Regions from separate parts of the Micrococcus antarcticus genome, predicted to be linked through region 3. Evidence: riboswitches for the same ligand, from Rfam matches in the RefSeq annotation. Region 3 holds a riboswitch; each other region holds the start of a gene.
The links. Region 3 has a riboswitch for thiamine pyrophosphate ahead of LG274_RS01400 (NUDIX hydrolase). Riboswitches for the same ligand answer to the same signal wherever they lie in the genome.
Positions count from the first base shown of each region.

Region 1: it holds a riboswitch for thiamine pyrophosphate, as region 3 does, so the genes downstream of both, LG274_RS00300 (FAD-dependent oxidoreductase) here and LG274_RS01400 (NUDIX hydrolase) in region 3, are expected to answer to the same signal.
Region 2: it holds a riboswitch for thiamine pyrophosphate, as region 3 does, so the genes downstream of both, LG274_RS06330 (thiamine ABC transporter substrate binding subunit) here and LG274_RS01400 (NUDIX hydrolase) in region 3, are expected to answer to the same signal.

Region 1 is NZ_CP085253.1:56,625-61,302, forward strand. Features, by position in the region: gene thiD (bifunctional hydroxymethylpyrimidine kinase/phosphomethylpyrimidine kinase) at 50-913, shown strand; gene LG274_RS00295 (thiamine phosphate synthase) at 1,101-1,814, opposite strand; TPP riboswitch at 1,861-1,965, shown strand; gene LG274_RS00300 (FAD-dependent oxidoreductase) at 1,970-3,280, shown strand; gene thiS (sulfur carrier protein ThiS) at 3,277-3,522, shown strand; gene LG274_RS00310 (thiazole synthase) at 3,515-4,345, shown strand; gene moeB (molybdopterin-synthase adenylyltransferase MoeB) at 4,347-4,678, shown strand, end outside.
Region 2 is NZ_CP085253.1:1,361,177-1,365,854, reverse strand. Features, by position in the region: gene LG274_RS06335 (ABC transporter permease) at 1-1,564, opposite strand, end outside; gene LG274_RS06330 (thiamine ABC transporter substrate binding subunit) at 1,561-2,688, opposite strand; TPP riboswitch at 2,749-2,854, opposite strand; gene LG274_RS06325 (AI-2E family transporter) at 2,900-4,297, shown strand; gene LG274_RS06320 (agmatine deiminase family protein) at 4,191-4,678, opposite strand, start outside.
Region 3 is NZ_CP085253.1:286,383-291,060, reverse strand. Features, by position in the region: gene mobF (MobF family relaxase) at 1-1,963, opposite strand, end outside; TPP riboswitch at 2,366-2,485, shown strand; gene LG274_RS01400 (NUDIX hydrolase) at 2,501-2,998, shown strand; gene thiD (bifunctional hydroxymethylpyrimidine kinase/phosphomethylpyrimidine kinase) at 2,995-3,876, shown strand; gene thiE (thiamine phosphate synthase) at 3,914-4,552, opposite strand; gene LG274_RS01385 (hydroxyethylthiazole kinase) at 4,549-4,678, opposite strand, start outside.

The sequences.
Region 1 (4,678 bases), 230 kb from region 3:
GTGTGTCGAACCGCCCGGCGGGGGCGCCGGACGTGGCACCCTGGGCCGCATGAGCGCCCCCGACTGCCGGTCCGTGCCCCGCGTCCTGTCCATCGCCGGCTCCGACTCCGGCGGCGGCGCCGGCATCCAGGCCGACCTCAAGACCATCGCGGCGTGGGGCGGCTACGGGCTCACCGCGATCACGGCCGTCACGGCGCAGAACACGCAGGGCGTGCAGGCGGTGCATCCGCTGCCCGTCGACGTCGTCCGCGCCCAGCTGGACTCGGTCGCCGCGGACATCGGGCTCGACGCCGTGAAGATCGGCATGCTCGGCTCGCCCGAGCTCCGGGATGCCGTCCGCGACTGGCTCGAGCGGGTCCGGCCCCCGCGCGTCGTGCTGGATCCCGTGATGGTGGCGAGCTCGGGGGACGCGCTCTCCGACGCCGCCGTGCCCGCCGGGTGGGCGCCGCTGCTCGCAGCGGTGGACGTCGTCACGCCCAACCTGCCCGAACTCGCGGCGTTGACCGGCGCGGACGTCCCCGCGCGGTGGGCGGACGCCCTGGAGCTGGCCCGCGGCCTCGCCGCGGAGCACGGCGTGACGGTCGTCCTGAAGGGCGGCCACCTCCGGCATGCCGCGGACCTCGCGGAAGGGGTCCCGGACGCCGTGATCGGCCCCGAAGGCCGGGTCACCGAGGTGCGCGGCGCGCGCGTCTCCTCCCGGTCGACGCATGGAACGGGCTGCACGCTCTCCTCGGCGCTCGCGGTGCTCGCCGCGGGCGGGACGGCCTGGGAGGACGCCCTGCGCACGGCCAAGCCGTGGCTCGCGGAGGCCATCGCGGCGGGGGAGCGGCTCGACGTCGGCCGGCGCACCGACCGCTGGCACGGCCCGCTCGACCACAGCCATCGGGACCGGGGGGCGGGCGATCGGGACTGATCGTTCTGGAATGGCTGCCCTCGAACCATGGGCAGACCCAGGGAGTTCGACGAGGCCGCTCCTGGAGGTACCCCTCGACGAGACGCAGGAGCACGACCGCGTCATGGTCACGGTCGATGACCCCGTGGCGAGGGCGGGGGTCGTCCACGCGGCGCTGCCGCGCCGCTCCCACCCGGGCGCGGCAGCGTCAGCCCGTGACCGCCGCACGCAGACTCCGCGCCGCCGCCTCCGGATCGTCGGCGCCGGTCACGGCCCGCACCACCACGATCCGCTCGGCGCCCGTGCCCAGCACCGCGGGCACACGGTCCTCGTCGATCCCGCCGATCGCGAAGAACACACGTCCCGCCGCCTCGCCGCCGGGGGCGGTGATCTCCGCCGCGAACCGCGGCAGAGCGAGCCCCACGGCGGCCCGGCCGGGCTTGGTCGGCGTCTCCCACACCGGCCCGGTGCAGAAGTAGTCCAGCTCCGGATCGGCCGCGGCCCCGCGCACCTGCTCCTCGGTGCGGCAGGACCGCCCGAGCAGCACCTCGGGGCCGAGCACGCGCCTCGCCTGCGTGCTCGTCAGGTCGTCCTGGCCCGCGTGGAACACGTCCGCGCCGGCCAGGAGTGCGACGTCGGCCCGGTCGTTCGCGGCGGACAGCGCCCCGTGCTCGCGCGCCAGCTCCACCACGATCGCCAGGGCCTCGAGCTCGACGCCCACCTCGACCCGCTTGTCCCGCACCTGCAGGGCGTCCACGCCGCCGCGAAAGCACGCGGCCGCGAAGGCGGCGAACGCGCCGGCGTCAAGGGCGCCGTCGTCGCGGACGTGGCGGGAGAGGTCCGTGCAGACGTACAGGCGGGCGCCCGCGAGGCGGCGGGCGCGCTCGGCGCGTGTGGCGAGGGCGGCGGGGCGGTGCGGCATGCGCCCACCCTGCCACGTCCGCCCACCGGGCGTATGCTGGGCGGCATCCATGGGAGCCCGCGCCACAGCGGGCTGAGAGGGACGCAGTCCGCGCACGCGCGGGGCGCGCCGACCATCAGACTCGATGCGGATCATGCCGCCGTGAGGAGGAGCCCATGCGCTGCGTGGTGGTGGGGGCCGGGATCGTCGGCCTCGCGACGGCCGTGCGCCTGCGGGACGCCGGCCACGAGGTGACCGTGATCGCCCCAGACCTGGACGCGCCCGCCGTCGGCGACGCCGCCACCCACGCCGCGGCCGGCATGCTCGCCCCGCTCGGGGAGACCCAGTACTCGCAGTCCGGGCTCGGCGCGCTCCTCGCCCGGTCCTGGGCGCTCACCGGCGACCTCGTCGCCCGGATCGAGGCCGGTGGCGCCTCCGCGGGTCACCGCGTGGAGGGTGCGTGGCTCGTGGGCGCCGAGCCCGCCGACGCGCGGCGCTGGCGCGAGACGCTCGCGGCCGTCGACGCCGCGGGCGCGGATCAGGCCCCCGCCGCGGAGCCCGGCACCGCCCTGCGGCTGCCGCGTCCCGTCGCCCCAGTGACGGTCGCGGCGCTGCGCCGCGCCGAGCCGGCCCTCTCACCCGCCCTCGCCGGCGCCCTCGACGCCCCCGACGACGATCAGCTCGACCCCCGCCGGGCCCGTGCCGCGGCCCTGACGCGCCTCGCCGCCGACGACGGCGTGCACCTGGTCCCCGCCCGTGCCGTGACGGTGCACCAGGTGGGCGAGGAGGTGGAGGTGACCACCGCCGGGTGTGCCGGGACCGCGCAGCCGATCACCGCCGACGTCGCCGTGCTGGCCGCGGGGCTCGGCCACGCCGCGCTCGGGGGCGACCCCGCCGCCCTGCCCCTGCCGCTGCGCCCCGTGCACGGGGACATCCTGCGCCTGCGGGTGCCGGCGTCCCTGCTGGCCCCGGGAGAGGAGCACCTGCTCAGCCGGACCGTGCGCGCTCTGGTGGGCGGACGGCCCGTGTACCTCGTCCCGCGCGCGGGCGGCGGGCTCGTGCTCGGCGCGACGAGCCGCGAGGACCGCGAGGCCGGCACCCCCGCCGGCGCCGTGCTCGACCTCCTCGAGGACGCCGCCCGCATCCTGCCCGCCATCCGGGACTGCCTGCTCGAGGAGGTCACCACGCGCGCCCGCCCCGGCAGCCCCGACGACGCCCCGTTCCTCGGCCCGCTGCCGGATGCGCCCCGAGTGATCGTCTGCACCGGCCACCACCGGCACGGGGTGCTGCTCGCGGCGTGGTCGGCGCACGCCGCGCTGGAGCTGGTTCGCCGGGCGGCGGGGGAGCCGGGCAGGCCGGGCGGGGCCGGCCCCGCCTGGACCGCCGCCGACGAGGGGCTGCTCGACCTCGTCCGCCCCGACCGCTTCGCCGTCTCGGCGCCGTCCGCCGAGTCGTCCCCCGCCCCCACGCAGGAGGTCCCCGCATGAACCCGCACACCCTGACGGTCAACGGCGAGGCGAGAGCGTTCGACGCGCCGCTCTCCCTCCGCGCGGTGGTCGCGCAGCTGACCGGCCGCGAGATCCGCCCCGACGGCACGGCCGCCGACGGCGGACGGCTCGGCGTCGCGGTCGCGGTGGACGAGGCCGTCGTGCCGCGCTCCCGCTGGGACGCCACCGTGCCCGAGGCCGGTGCGCGTCTCGAGATCGTGACGGCGGTGCAGGGTGGCTGAGCGCGGGGGAGCACCGGACGTCGTCCCGCCCCTCACCGTCGGCGGTCGCGAGATCGGCTCGCGCCTCATCATGGGCACGGGCGGCATCACGGACCTCGCCGCGCTCGAGGCCGCCCTGGTCGCCTCGGGCACCACGCTCACGACCGTCGCCATGCGCCGCCACGCCGTGGGCGGGGGCTCGGGCGTGATCCCGCTGCTGGACCGTCTCGGCATCGAGGTGCTCCCCAACACGGCGGGCTGCCACACGGCGCGCGATGCCGTCCTCACCGCGCAGCTGGCCCGCGAGGCGCTCGAGACGGACATGGTCAAGGTGGAGGTGATCGCCGACGAGCGCACCTTGCTGCCCGACGTCGTCGAGACCCTCGAGGCCACCGAGCGGCTCGTCGCCGACGGCTTCACCGTGCTGGCCTACACCTCGGACGACCCCGTGGCCGCGCGGCGCCTCGAGCAGGCGGGCGCGGCCGCCGTCATGCCGCTCGGCTCGCCGATCGGCAGCGGCCTGGGCATCCTCAACCGCCACTCCCTCGAGCTGATCTGCGAGCGCGCGTCCGTGCCGATCATCCTCGACGCCGGCGTGGGCACCGCCTCGGACGCGGTCCTCGCGGTGGAGGCCGGGTGCGACGCCGTCCTGGCCGCGTCCGCCATCACGCGCGCCGCGCATCCGGCGCGCATGGCCCGGGCGCTCGCGCTCGCGGTCGAGTCCGGCTGGGAGGCCGCCCACGCCGGGCGCATCCCGCCGCGTCCGCTCGCCACGGCGTCCTCGCCGATGGCCGGGCGGATCGCCCCCGTGGGCGAGGGCGACGACCGGACGGGGTGGTGGTGAGGTGAGCGCCGCGGACCCCCGCGGGTGCCGCGCGCCGCACGGCCTCGACGAGCTCGCCGACACGCAGCTCGAGCGCTTCTCCCGGCAGATCGCCCTCGAGGGCTTCGGCCCCGAGGCCCAGCTCGCGCTGCTGCGCTCCCGCGTGCTGGTGGTGGGAGCCGGCGGCCTCGGTGCGCCCGTGCTCACCTACCTGGCCGCGGCCGGGGTGGGGGAGGTCCACGTGATCGACGACGACGTCGTCGAGCGCTCGAACCTGCACCGTCAGGTCATCCACGGCGAGGACGTCCTCGGGCGGCCGAAGACCGCCTCGGCCGCCGCCCGCATGCGCGCGCT
Region 2 (4,678 bases), 1.1 Mb from region 3:
TCGTGGCCCCGAACTCACCGAGGGACACCGCGAACGCGAACCCCGCCGCCAGCCCCAGCCCACGCGCCAGGAACGGCCCGTCCACCGTGGCCAGCACGCGCAGCGGCCCCGCCCCGAGTGTGCGGGCGGCCTCCCGCAGCCGCGGGTCGACGGAGGCCAGCACGGGCACGAGCGAGCGCACCACGAGGGGCAGCGCCACCACCGCCTGCGCGAGCGGCACGAGCAGTCCCGAGGCGGCCAGGTCCGGGGCCTGCGCCCGCAGGGAGACGACGAACCCGAAGCCCACCGTCACGGCGGAGACGCCGAGGGGCAGCAGGACGGCGCCGTCGAGCCAGCGCTGGGCCCGCCGGGCGAGCGCCGAGCGCACGGGCCGCGTGAGCAGGAGCGCGAGCGGCACGCCGGCGAGCAGGGTGAGGAGCGTGGCGTCCACGGCGGTGCGCCACGAGTGGTCCAGCGCCTCCAGGGGCGTGGTGCCGCCGGCGAAGCCGGCCCCCGAGCTCGTGGCCAGCAGGGTGTAGTTGCGCAGCCCCCACCCCTGGCTCGAGTGGAAGGAGCGGAGCACGAGGGTGCCCAGCGGCAGCAGCACGAGCGCCGCGGTGGCCAGCGTGGCGGCCACGGGCAGCGCGTCCGCGCGGGTGAGGCGGCGCAGCGGGGCGTCCCGCAGGCGCAGGGCGCGCACGCTCCGCGCCGCGGTGGCCCCGGAGATCCCGACGGCGGCCATGACCACCAGGAACTGCAGCGTGGAGAACACCGCGGCCACCCGCAGGTCCAGGTACACCGAGGTCTGCACCCAGATCTCGGACTCGAGGGTGCCGTAGCCCGGCCGGCCCAGGGTCTGGACGATCCCGAACGCCGAGGAGCAGAAGAGGAACACGAGTGCGGCCGAGCTGGCCACGGCGGGCGCCAGCTGCGGGAGGGTCACGGTGCGGAACGCGCGCCAGGGCGAGGCCCCGAGGGTGCGCGCGGCCTCCTCCTGCCGCGGGTCCAGCGACGCCCACAGCGCGCCCACCTGGCGGACCACCACGGAGACGTTGAAGAACACGAGGGCCAGCACGACGGCGGCGGTGGACTGGTCCAGGCCCGTCCACCCCAGCGGCCCGCCGGGGGCCAGCACGGCGCGGAACGCCACGCCCACGACGACGGTGGGCAGCACGAACGGGACCGTCACCACCGCGCGCAGCAGCGCGCGGCCCGGGAACGCCCGGCGGTGCAGCACGAGTGCGGCCGGCAGCCCGAGCAGGAGGGCGGCCACCGTGCCGGCCGCCGCCATCCCCAGGGTCTGCCCGAGGATCCGCCATGTGCGCTCGCGGGCGAGGACCTCGCCGAACGCGGTGAGGTCCAGTGCGCCGTCCGCGGACACGCCGCGCCACAGCATGGCCGCCACGGGCCACGCGAAGAACACCGCCAGGAACGCGAGCGGCACGACGGCGGCGAGCAGCCACCACGCGCCGATCCCGTCCCCGCCGGCCCGCGTGCGGCGCCGTGGCCGTCCGCCCGCGGGGCGACCCGGGGGCGCGAGGACGGGCTCGGCGAGCGCGGGCGGGCCGGGGACCTGAGAGGTCACTTCCCGGCGTGCTCCTCGTGCAGCGCGGTCCACTCCTTGAGCAGCTCCTCGCGCTCGGCGTCCACGGCCTTCGGATCCGGGGAGATGGGGTCCTCGGCGAGGGGGGCGTTCTCGGCCCACTCGGCGGGCAGCTCCACGGACTCGTCGATCGGGTACATGTACATGGACTCCGGCAGCGCCTTCTGCACGTCCTCGGAGAGGAGGAAGTCGATGAACGCCTGCGCGCCCTCGGGGTTCTTCGCGCCCTCGACGACGCCGGCGTACTCCGTCTGCGGGGTGCAGGAGGCCTCCAGGACGTCCGTGGCCGGGGCGAACGCGGGGGAGGAGGAGTAGGAGAGCACGATCGGGTACTCGCCCTTGCCCTCGCCGCCGGAGAAGTCGGTGTAGTACGCGTCCGACCACGAGGCGTCCACCTTGGCGCCGCCGTCGAGGGCCTTCTCCCACCAGCCCCTCCAGTCGTCGCCGAACTCCTCCTTGGTGGCGGCCAGGAGGGCGAGGCCGGGGGAGGAGGTCACGGGGCTGGTGAGCACCGTCAGCGTCGCGTACTGGGGGTCGGTGACGTCCTCGAGGGAGTCGGGGACCTCCACCCCCTCCGCCTCGAACCACGGGGTGTCCACGTTGAGGCACACCTGGCCCTGGTCCACGGGGATCATCCGGCCCTCGACCACGCGGTCCTTCGCGGACTCGGGCAGGTTCGCGGGGGTGTACTCGGCCACCACGCCCTCGTCGATGAGCCGGTGCGTGGAGTGGTCCTCGATGCCGTACACGCCGTCCACCGTGGGGTGGTCCTTGGCGAGCAGCAGCTGGTTGACCACGGAGCCGGCGTCGCCCGGGGCGGTGGTGGAGAGCTGGTGGCCCGACTCCTGCTCGAACCGGGCGATGAGCTCCTCGGGCAGCGCGAAGGAGTCATGGGTCATGATCGTGACGGTCTTGCCACCGCCCGCGGAGTCGGAGCCGGACGTGGTGGCCGCGGCCGCGGCGTCCGCGGAGCCCGCCGCGGAGGAGGAGCCGGAGCCCCCCTGGCCGGAGAGCGAGCAGCCCGTGAGGGCGAGGGCGGCGACGGAGAGGGCCGCCAGCGCGGCGGTGCGCGGGCGGCGGGCGTGTTCGGTGGCGGTGCGGGTCATGCGGGTCTCCTCCTGCGCGGCGGGAGGGGCCGGGGGCGGGCCCGCGGCATGCGGACGCCCCGGGAAAGGGTCTCGACTTCCTTCGCCGGTGCGAGCCGGAGCAGGTTCGAGGGTCTGCGGCGGACCGCACTCTCAGCGCCGCTGCGGCGCTCCCCTGTCGATGTGGACTGGAGCCAGCCTATCGCGTCCGCGCCGACCTTAGACTGCACGCGTGAGCACCCCCGACGAGGCCGCGCCGGCCGGACCCGCCCCCGCCCCCCAGGTCGCCCCGGCGACGCCGGCCTCCGACTGGGACATCCGCCGGCCGCACCGGATGTGGCCGCGCATGCTCGTGATCGTGCTGACGCTCGCGGGCCTCGTGGTGCTCGTGCAGTTCCTGCAGGGCATCGCCTCCATCATCGCGCCCGTCTTCCTCGGGCTGAACCTCGTGATCGTGGCCTACCCCCTGCAGCGCTGGCTGATCGAGCGCGGCGTGCACCCCGTCCTCGGGGCCACGGCCACGGTGCTCCTCGTGGTCACCGTGCTGGCCGTGTTCGTGGGGCTGATCTTCTGGTCCGGGCTCGAGCTGGTGAGCTCCCTGCCCGAGTACGCGGGGCGGTTCCAGGCGATCATGCAGGACGTCTCGGCGTGGCTGTCCTCCCAGGGGCTCACCCCGGACATGGTGAACGCGCAGCTGCAGGCCGTGGACATCAAGCAGGTCACGGGCGCCGCCGTCACCGCGCTGACCGCCATCGCGTCCAACGTCTACGCGGTGGTGGGCCTGCTGATCACCGTGGTCATGGGGATGTTCTTCCTGGCCATGGACTCCATGGCCGTGGAGCGCCGCGTCCAGCTGCTGAGCTCGGCCCGCCGGGAGTTCGGCCAGGCGCTCATGGACTTCGCGGGCGGCGTGCGCCGGTACTGGGTGGTGACCACCGTGTTCGGGCTGATCGTGGCCGTCCTGGACGTCGTGGCGCTCCTGGTGATCGGCGTGCCGATGGCCCTCGTGTGGGGCGTGCTGAGCTTCCTCACCAACTACGTGCCCAACATCGGCTTCATCATCGGCCTGATCCCGCCGGCCATCCTGGGCCTCGCGGAGGGCGGCTGGCCCGCCTTCCTCGGCGTCGTCATCAGCTACTCGGTGCTCAACTTCGTGCTGCAGTCCATCATCCAGCCCAAGGTGGCCGGGGACGCGATCGGCGTGATCCCCACCGTCAGCTTCCTCTCCCTGCTGTTCTGGGCGTGGGTCCTCGGCCCGCTCGGTGCGATCCTCGCCCTCCCGTGCACCCTGCTGGCCAAGGCCATCCTGATCGACGCCGATCCGAACGCACGGTGGATCAACTCGCTGATCGCCTCGGACCTGAAGGGCATGGAGCGGAGGCAGTCCACCCTTCTGGCCCGGCTGCGCGGCGGCTCCTCCGCGGAGGAGGGCAGCCACACGCGCGAGGAGGCGCGCGGGGTGAGCGTGGGCCTGAGCCCCGCGGAGGCCCGGCGCGCCAAGCGGGGGCAGCCCCCCGCCGGGGTCAGCGGCGTGGGGGAGCGGCCGGAGGATGCGGGGCCGCCGCTGAGTCCGGCCCCGGATCCCGTGGCCGGTCTTGCAAACGGGGCTGCACCAGCACCAGGTCGGTGAGGGAGCCGGCCAGGCGCAGCAGGGGAGGCGCCGGGAAGCGCAGCTGACGCCGTCCCGGGTGCAGCTCGGCCGTGAGCGCCGTGGCCGCCTCCTCCGTCGGCGCGTCCTCGAACGCCGGCCGCAGCACGTGCCCGCCCATCGGGACGGCGTCCACGAGCGAGCGCACCCCCTGCTCGGCGGGGTCGTAGGCCTCGGGCAGCGCGCCCCCGGGCACGGTGCGCACGCGCAGCGCACGGCCTGCCGCGTCCGGCGTGCCCTGGAGTCCGCGCAGCGCGGCCGCGCCGACCGCGTGCTCGGGGTGGAACCGGTCGGCACGCCAGTGCACCGCCAGCCGCCCCGGCTCGACGAAGCGCATCCAGCCGCCGAGGTGGCCCGGTCCGC
Region 3 (4,678 bases):
GGGCGTAGTCCCCGACGAGCAGCACCTTCGCACCCGCATCGACCGCGAGGGCGGTGATCCCGTCCAAGGACAGGGTGCCGGCCAGGGATGCCTCATCGACGATCACAAGCTGACCGGCCCCGAAGGTAGTACCGCGGGTGAGGTGGTTGGTCCACCATTTCGCGGTGTTCTCCGTGGCGATGCCGAGGTCGTCGGCCAAGACTTGGGCGGCGACCGCCGAGGGCGCCAGGCCGACCACCGAGCCCGCGCCGTGCTCGGCTTCCCACGACCGCCGCAACGCGTTCATCGCGGTGGTCTTGCCCGCACCAGCCGGGCCAACCAGCACGTCCACGACCCGGCCGGACACCGCGATCTTAGTCAGGGCGTCTGCCTGGTCCTCACCGAGCATCAATCCTTCAGCGCCGGGACGGGAAGTCATGCTCTCCACCGTCGCCAGCGCAACCGTCGGCCCGGTGAGGGTGCGGGAGCGGGCGAGCAGGCGATCCTCAGCCGCGAGCAGTTCTTCAGAAGAGAACACCGTGGAGTGCCGCGGCCGGAAGACGCTCGTGCCGTCGATGCGGCGGAATGCCGCCGGTGACGTGGCGAGGTCGGGCGGCGTAAGCCGCAGCGAGGCAATCTCGGACGCGTCGGTGACCATCCCGACGATCGCCTCACGATCCCGTGCGCTGGCGAACCGCCAGCCCATCGTCTGCCGTGAGGCTTCCGCATGCAGATTCCAGCGCCGCCACGTCGACCGCTTCTCACCCACTACGGTCACGACCGAGGCGCCGAGTTCAGTAACTAGTTCCAGGGGCACGTCGTCGGCGCGCAGCACTGATGGCGGCTCGTTGCTCGTCGAGCGGCTGGCCCACGATGTTGCGTCGTCTCCGAGGATGGTGGTGGCGCGGCTGCGCCACTCGGCAGTGAGGTCAGCCAGCGATCGCACCTCTTTGTCCGGGCGGGTCGCGAGGGTGGCTTGGGCACGGAGCTTCATGATCGTCGCCGCAGAGGGACGTCGACCATGCTTCGCCACATGCTCGGCGATGAGCCGGTCAGCCTCAGCCTCGATGTCGTGCGAGCGGGTCGAGAAGGCGGCGATCAACTCATCGGGGACAGCCGCGATCTCCCAGGACGGATTCCGATCCCGGCCCCGTTCCCGGGCCTCCCAGCCGACGCCAAAGGTGCGGGTGAGTCGATCGGCGAGAACCGCGTTGTAATGCTCGGACAGGGCGACCACGGCGGCGTGCATCGGCCGGCCGTCCAACGACCGCCACTTCCCATCGAACGCGGTCTGAATCTTGTTGCTGACCACGACATGGGTGTGCAACTGCGGGTCACCGGCGCGGGAGTCGTAGTGATCGAACGCCGTGGCGATCAGCCCGGTCACGTCGACCTGCGCGACCGCCCCGTCGCCGGCGGTGACGCCGGTGCGGGTGGCGGCGACCTCACGTTCCATGAAATCCACTACCCCGGCGACCGCGTCGTGGTGGGCTTCGGCGATCAGCGCCTGAGTCCCCGCGTCAGCCACAGCCCATAGCACCGAGACGGATTTCGGGACGGAAAATGTGTAGTCGAAGCCGGCCACGGCGCGACGGGTCCCGCGTGCGGCTTCTTCGGCCTCGATCTGCGCGATCGCCTCCGCCCGTCCAGCTGGCCCCAAGTCGCTCGGCAGTCGGTCGACCCGATGCTTGATGCGTTCGGTGACCGGAGCGTACGCGGGGAACGCTCTACCGAGTGGCTCTCCGGTGACGGGGTCGCGGCCCATCCCGATCAAGAGCTGAAGCTGCGCCTCCGAAACTTGATCGCCGCTCCCGAGGCGACCACCGCCAAGGCCGGTGAGGCCGGAGCCGAGCCACCGTCCCGGCGGGGTACCGTGCTCGGCGTAGTAGCGCGTCAACGGAGTCGACAGCGAACGCTCACCATCAGCTGCGGCGACCGAGCGCAACAGGTACTTGTAGCCGTCACCCGCGCTCATGACCCGCATCGACACCGTCATGCTGACCAGGTGCACACCATCGGCGTCCGACGAGCGGGTAGGACTGCGCACCCCTCTCAGCGAATGTCATCACGCGACCGCATGGCGAGGTTCGCGACTGAGCTGCCGGTATCGGGTGGGCGTGACGCTGACACACTGGCAGAACGCACGGTGATCGAGGGTCCTGGCTCGCTGCCACGCAACATGTTCTCCCGGGCACAACCACGCCGCCGAAAGTGACCGCTTTCTCGCGAACTCGCTGAGCAAAATCACCGACCCGGCGCGCGGGTGACCTCCGGATGGCTCTGGTTCCTGCTGGGTCGCTGCATCGTCGCGCGCGGAGTCTCACGTCGAGGTGCCCGCGAGGGCTGGGTGGGGGCGTTGCTCCTTGTGGCCGCCGATGTTAGCGTGGCGGGTACCGAGGGGTGTCCCGATAAGGGGCTGAGATTCCGTTAGGCCGTAAGGCGTCACGGTGACCCTTTGAACCTGATCCGGATCATGCCGGCGAAGGGACAGGTCTAGTCGGCTCGATCCTTTGCCGGCCTCGTGAGAGAGGCCGCCGTGTCATCGTCATTGAATAACGCTCGTTTTCCTTCCAGTGTGTCGGCGGTGCGTCCGGTTGTGGCGACGATCGCCGCGGTCTTCCGAGAGGGCAGGGTGCTGCTGGTGCGGCGCGCCAATCCGCCCGATGCTGGTCGCTGGGGGTTTCCAGGCGGGAAGATCGAAGGTGGGGAAACGATCGAGCAGGCCGCGGTTCGTGAGCTTCTGGAGGAGACGGGGGTTCGGGGCGAGGCACACCGGGTGTTCACAGCCGTCGACGCGTTCGATCGCGACGAGAGCGGCTGTCTGCGGCAACATTTCGTGCTGGTCGCGGTGCTGTGCCGATGGATCTCGGGTGAACCCGTAGCGGGTGATGATGCGCTTGAGGTGCGGTGGTTTGATCTCGGGGAACTGGATGATCCAGCAATGGCGCTGAGTCTCGACGTCGCGGACGTCGCGCGTCACGCGGCCGCCCTCGCCGAAGCCGAGGGGATCGCGCGATGACGATGAACATCCTCTCCATCGCCGGCACTGATCCGACCGGCGGGGCCGGTATTCATGCCGACATTAAGGCGTTCTCGGCCATGGGCGGTTACGCCATGGCGGCCATCACCGCGGTGGTGGCGCAGAACACGCGCGGTGTGCGCTCGTTCGTTGCCCTCGATCCGAGCTTCGTGGGTGATCAGATCGACGCGGTGTTCGACGATGTTCGGGTCGATGCGGTCAAGATCGGCATGGTCGCCAATGCGCGCATCGTCGAGACCATCGCGCAACGGCTTTATGCTCATCGCGCGGGGAACATTGTGCTCGATCCGGTCATGGTCGCGAAGAGCGGCGATCATCTTCTGGAGCCTGATGCGGTCGCGGCGATCAGTGAGCTTCTGGTGCCGCTGGCGACGGTGACGACGCCGAATCTGCCCGAGGCCGACGTCCTGCTCGGCACTGATGCCAAGTGGTCGCTCGATGCGATGCGCACCAGTGCGGTGGAGCTGCGCCAGCTTGGCTCGGAGTGGATACTGCTCAAAGGCGGGCACCTGCACGGATCGGCGCAGAGCGTCGACCTGCTGCACGGGCCGCAGACGACGATCGAACTTTCGGCACCTCGCATCCGGACGCGAAGTGATCACGGTACCGGCTGCACCTTATCGGCCGCGATCGCGGCGTTGCTGCCCACCTGCTCGGTCGAGGATAGTGCGCGGATGGCGAAGGCCTACCTCCACGGTGCGCTGGCAGCCAGCGAAGATCTCGATGTCGGGCACGGGCACGGGCCTCTGCATCACTTTCATCAGCTCTGGCGAGAGCTGCCCCGTTCGCTCGCCGAACTGTCTGGGACTGGCGAAACGACGACAACGCAATCAGCCGAACATGGGAACAGCCGATGACGCGTGGGGGAATGGAGCACGCATACGATCGTCACCGTTAGCGCTCCCACTCACGCGTAAGCGTGCGAGCGGCGCTTTCGGGGTCTGCCGCTGCGCACACCGCGGAGACGACGGCGATTCCAGCCGCGCCGGCGCGCTTGAGCGGCGCGACATCCGCCAGCGTGATTCCGCCGATCGCCACGCACGGGATCTGCGTATTCGCCACAAGCTCAGCGAAACCATCGACGCCGAGCGCGGGCGGGTGATCCGGCTTGGTCGTGGTCGGTCGAATCACGCCGACGCCCAGGTAGTCGACCGTGCCCGCGGGTAGCTGCGAGACCGCTGCCAGATGCGCGGAGGTGTTCGCGGTGAGGCCTACGATGGCGTGCCTGCCGAGTGCTTGCCGCGCGGTGAGCGCCCTCGCGTCTCCTTGGCCGAGGTGTACGCCGTCTACGAGAATGCCGCGATCGCGGGCTGCGATCGCCACATCGAGGCGATCGTTCACTATGAGCCGCGCGCGTCCGTCGATAGCTTCCGCGAGTTCCTCTACCTGGCGCAACTGATCATCGAAACCCGCCTTCTTGTCACGCAGTTGCACGATCCTCGCGCCACCCCGAACCGCTCTGCGCACGGTCTCGGCGACTCCGCGAGCGCCGCAGATGTCCCGGTCCGTGATCACATACAGCCCAAGCTTCACGCGCCTGCCCCGTTCGGTTCCGGGGTGCTCGCGTGCTCCGCCCGTACTCGCGCGGCCTCGACGGCCTCCTCCGGCGACAGACTCGCGAGCGCGTCGAGGAACCGAACCGCGAACGATCCTGGACCC